DNA from 2 places in the Micromonospora sp. WMMC273 genome. Region 2 is predicted to be linked to the other one. Evidence: riboswitches for the same ligand, from Rfam matches in the RefSeq annotation. Region 2 holds a riboswitch; the other holds the start of a gene.
What was found. Region 2 has a riboswitch for ZMP and ZTP ahead of O7611_RS15435 (glycine hydroxymethyltransferase). Riboswitches for the same ligand answer to the same signal wherever they lie in the genome.
Positions count from the first base shown of each region.

Region 1: linked by a shared signal. The riboswitch ahead of O7611_RS14060 (bifunctional 5,10-methylenetetrahydrofolate dehydrogenase/5,10-methenyltetrahydrofolate cyclohydrolase) and the one ahead of O7611_RS15435 (glycine hydroxymethyltransferase) in region 2 are both predicted to bind ZMP and ZTP.

Region 1 is NZ_JAPZBE010000001.1:3,014,271-3,016,651, reverse strand. It holds gene O7611_RS14065 (endonuclease/exonuclease/phosphatase family protein) at 1-511, shown strand, start outside; gene O7611_RS14060 (bifunctional 5,10-methylenetetrahydrofolate dehydrogenase/5,10-methenyltetrahydrofolate cyclohydrolase) at 515-1,381, opposite strand; ZMP/ZTP riboswitch at 1,395-1,476, opposite strand; gene O7611_RS14055 (hypothetical protein) at 1,474-2,381, opposite strand, start outside.
Region 2 is NZ_JAPZBE010000001.1:3,288,212-3,290,592, reverse strand. It holds gene O7611_RS15435 (glycine hydroxymethyltransferase) at 1-1,352, opposite strand, end outside; ZMP/ZTP riboswitch at 1,371-1,460, opposite strand; gene O7611_RS15430 (SDR family NAD(P)-dependent oxidoreductase) at 1,568-2,374, shown strand.

The DNA of each region.
Region 1 (2,381 bases), 270 kb from region 2:
CGGCGAACCCCTCTACGGCATCGGCCTGATCAGCCGCCACCCCGTCCGCTCCTGGCAGGTCACCCGCCTGCGCGCCGCCCCCGTCCGCTCACCCATCTACGCACCCGGCCCCGGCGGCGGACTCGTCCTGCTCCGCGACGAACCCCGCGTCGTGCTCGCCGCCGTCCTCGACACCCCCCACGGCCCCCTCACCGTCGCCGCCACCCACCTGTCCTTCGTCCCCGGCTGGAACGTCTGGCAGCTACGCCGCGTCGTCCGCGTCCTGCGCACCCTGCCCGCGCCCCGGGTCCTGCTCGGCGACCTCAACCTGCCCGCCGGACCCGCCGCCGCACTCACCCGCTGGCGGCCCCTCGCGAGGCGCCCCACCTACCCGGCCGGGCAACCCCGCGTCCAACTCGACCACATCCTCGCCGACCGCCACGGCCTCGACCGGCTCCCGCCCGTCACCGCCGTCCACACACCGCTGGCCACCATCTCCGACCACCGGCCCCTCGTCGTCGACCTCGGCTGACGCTCAGCCCAGCCCACTCTGCCGCCGCGCCGCGTCCACCGCGTTACGGAACAACATCGCCACAGTCGTCGGACCCACCCCGCCCACACGCGGCGTGATCGCACCCGCCACCGCGGCACACGACTCGTCCACGTCCGGCAGCAACCGCCGTCCCTCGTACCGCACCCCACCACCGACCACCACCGCGCCCGGCCGCACATGCTCCGGCTGCACGATCCCCGGCACCCCCGCCGCCGCGATCAGGATCTCCGCCCGCCGCGCGTACCGCGGCCAGTCCGCCACACCCGTGTGCACCACGGTCACCGCCGCGTTCGCCGTCGGCCGCTTCTGCGCCAGCAACATCGCAAGCGGCCGCCCCAACGTCGCACCCCGGCCCAGGACCACCACCTCCCGGCCCGCCACCGGCACACCGTGGAACGCCAGCAACGCCTCGATCCCCGCCGGCGTACACGGCAACGGACCCGGCAACCCCAACGCCAGCCGGCCCATGTTCACCGGATGCATCCCGTCCACGTCCTTGTCCGGATCCAGCTCCGCCAACGCCCGGTCGTAGTCCAGATGACCCGGAATCGGATACTGCACCAGCACCCCGTGCACCGTCTTGTCCGCGTTGAAATCCGCCAGCACCGCGTGCAGATCCACCTGCGACGCCGACGCCGGCAGATGCACGTGCGGCGACACGAAACCCAGGTCGGCCGCCTGACGTTGCTTGATCCGGATATAACCCGCGCTCGCGTCGTCGTCACCCACCAGCACCGTCGCCAGCGCCGGCGTCACCCCCGCCGCACGCAGCTCCGCCACCGACGCGGCGACCTCCGACAACACCCGCTCCGCCACCGGAGCACCCGGCAGCAACCGCGCAGAAGACATACGACACCTCGCCCGCGGAGGCCCAGGCGGTCGACCCCCGCGACGAGCTCCCCGATGGTTCACCCATCCCCGTGCCGCCAGTCGCGTTCCCCTCAGCCTGCCACAGCCTCCGCCGCCACCGCATCCACCACCGCCTGCCACCCCGGCAACGCCGCCAGCAGACCGTCCGCCCGCCGCCGCCGATCCGCCGCCGACGCCACCCCCAGATCCGCCAGCGCCGCCCCGAACGCCCGCTCCCGCTCCGGCGCCACCGCACCCAACACCACATGACACCGCGCGTACGTCACCAGCACCCAGAACATCGCCTCCCGATGCCGCCCCGCCTCGATCAGCTCAGCCGCACCGTCGAACACCACCGGCCGACCCGCCGGACCCAGATCCGCCCCGAACGCGAACCCGTCCCGCGGCAGCCGCGACGCCTCGTCGAACACCACCGCCAACCCGGCCAGATGCTCCCGCACCCGCGACGCGTCCACACCGCCGCCGTCGAGCGTGTCCAGCAGGCCCGCGTACCGATCCGCGAACCCGAACCGCGACAACACCCGCTCCGCCCGCACATACCGCCGCCGCACCGTCGGATCCGCCAGCCCCGCCACCGCCGGCCACACCGCCAGCAACGACGTCGGAAACACCCACGCCAGCACCTGCTCCGCCACCGGCGCCGGCGCCGAACCGCCCACCGCCCGCAGCCCGCCCTCGATCCGCCGCCGCACCCCGGCGCACCGCGCCCGCACCCACACCGGATCCGCGAACCCGGCCGCCACCCGCTCCCGCACCGCCGCCAGCCGCCCCGACGGATCCGCGATCACCCCATCGGTACGGAACATCGGCGCGAACACCCACGACCCCAGCACATCCTCCGGGCCACCCAACTCCGCCCACGTGACAGTGCTGACCTCCAGCAACACCCCCCGGTGCACGAACTTGCCCACCTTCACACCGGGCTCCCGGCGCACCAGCAACACGTCCACGTCCGACCACACAGGCAGCACCGCGTCGT
Region 2 (2,381 bases):
TCCAGCACGTACTTCGCCTTCGACGGTGCGCCGTCCGGGCCGGTGCCGGGCGTGGTCTGGCTGAGCACGGTGTGGATCAGCTCGGCGGTGGCGTCCATCTCCGTGGCGCCGAGGCCCCGGGTGGTGAGCGCCGGGGTGCCGATGCGGATGCCGGAGGTGTACCACGCGCCGTTCGGGTCCTGCGGCACCGAGTTGCGGTTGGTGACGATGCCCGAGTCCAGCAGCGCCTGCTCGGCCTGCCGGCCGGTCAGGCCGTACCCGGACACGTCGATGAGCACCAGGTGGTTGTCGGTGCCGCCGGTGACAAGCGTCGCGCCCCGGCGCAGCAACCCGTCGGCGAGCGCCTGCGCGTTGTCCACGATCCGCTGGGCGTAGTCGGCGAAGTCGGGGCGGCGCGCCTCGGCCAGCGCGACCGCCTTGGCGGCCATCACGTGCGGCAGCGGCCCGCCGAGCACCATCGGGCAGCCCCGGTCGACCTGGTCGGCCAGCTCCGGCCCGCAGAGGACCATGCCGCCGCGCGGGCCGCGCAGCGACTTGTGCGTGGTGGTGGTGACGATGTGGGCGTGCGGCACCGGGTCGAAGTCGCCGGTGAAGACCTTGCCGGCGACCAGCCCGGCGAAGTGGGCCATGTCGACCATGAAGGTGGCGCCGACCGAGTCGGCGATCTCCCGCATGATCCGGAAGTTGACCTTCCGCGGGTACGCGGAGTAACCGGCGACCAGGATCAGCGGCTTGAACTCGCGGGCCGCCTCGGCCACCCGGTCGTAGTCGATCAGGCCGGTGGCCGGGTCGGTGCCGTAGCTGCGCTGGTCGAACATCTTGCCGGAGATGTTCGGCCGGAAACCGTGGGTGAGGTGCCCGCCGGCGTCGAGCGACATGCCGAGCATCCGCTGGTTGCCCAGCTCACGGCGCAGCGCGAACCAGTCCGCCTCGGTCAGGTCGTTGACCTGCCGCGCCTGCGCCTTGCGGAGCGCGGGGGACTCGACCCGGTCGGCCAGGATCGCCCAGAACGCGACCAGGTTGGCGTCGATGCCCGAGTGCGGCTGCACGTACGCGTGCGACGCGCCGAACAGCTCCCGGGCGTGCTCGGCGGCGAGCGCCTCGACGGTGTCGACGTTCTGGCAGCCGGCGTAGAACCGGCGCCCGACCGTGCCCTCGGCGTACTTGTCGCTGAACCAGTTGCCCATCGCCAGCAGCGTCGCCGGCGACGCGTAGTTCTCGCTGGCGATGAGCTTGAGCGACTCGCGCTGGTCGGCCAGTTCCGCGGCGATGGCGTCGGCCACGCGCGGCTCGACGCCGCGGACGACCTCCAGCGCGCTGCGGAAGGCGGTGGACTCGGCGTTGCGCGACATGCGACCTCCAGGTGACGTGCGGAAGGCCCAGGCGCTCGGCATGCGTCCTCATGACGAGGCCGCTCCCCGATGGTGCTCCATCTCCACGCGCCAGTCACGGCCCGTGCCGATCCTACCGGCCCGGCCGGGACCTGCGGGGTTGGGCCGCCCGTCCCGGGGCACACCGTGGGGGAGGGCCGGCCCCGACCCGGCCCGGGGGGAGAGGAGGCACGACCATGACCACACCGAGCACCGGACGGCCGCTCGCCGTGGTGACCGGCGCGTCCAGCGGCATCGGGTACGAGCTTGCGGTCCAGTTCGTCGAGCACGGCTACGACGTGGTGGTCGCCGCCGAGGACGCGGCGATCGAGCGCGCGGCCGGTGACCTGCGGCGCGACGGCGGCCCGGAGGTGTACCCGGTCCGGGTGGACCTGGCTACGCCCGAGGGCGTCACCCGGCTGGCCGGCGAGGTGACCGGCCTGGGCCGGCCGGTCGACGCGCTGGCGCTCAACGCCGGGCGCGGCGAGGGCGGCGACTTCGTCGGCGGCACCGACCTGGCCGACGAGCTCACCGTGATCGACCTGAACGTCCGATCGACCGTGCACCTGGCGAAGCTGCTGCTGCCGGACATGGTCCGCCGGGGCGCCGGGCGGGTGCTGTTCACCTCGTCCATCGCCGCCACCATGCCCGGGGCGTACCAGGCGGTCTACAACGCCTCGAAGTCGTTCGTGCAGTCCTTCGCCGAGGGGGTGCGCAACGAGCTGAAGGACACCGGCGTCACGGTCACCTCGCTGATGCCGGGCCCGACCGACACCGAGTTCTTCGACCGTGCCGACATGACCGACACCCGGGTCGGCCAGGGGCCCAAGGACGACCCCCGGAAGGTGGCCGAGGACGCGTTCGAGGCGCTGATGAAGGGGGAGCACAAGGTCGCGGCCGGCTCGTTGGTCAACAAGATCCAGGTGGCGGCCGGGAAGATCGTTCCGGATCGGCTGAAGGCCGAGCAGCACCGCAAGATGGCCGAGCCCGGCTCCGGCGACTGACCCCACC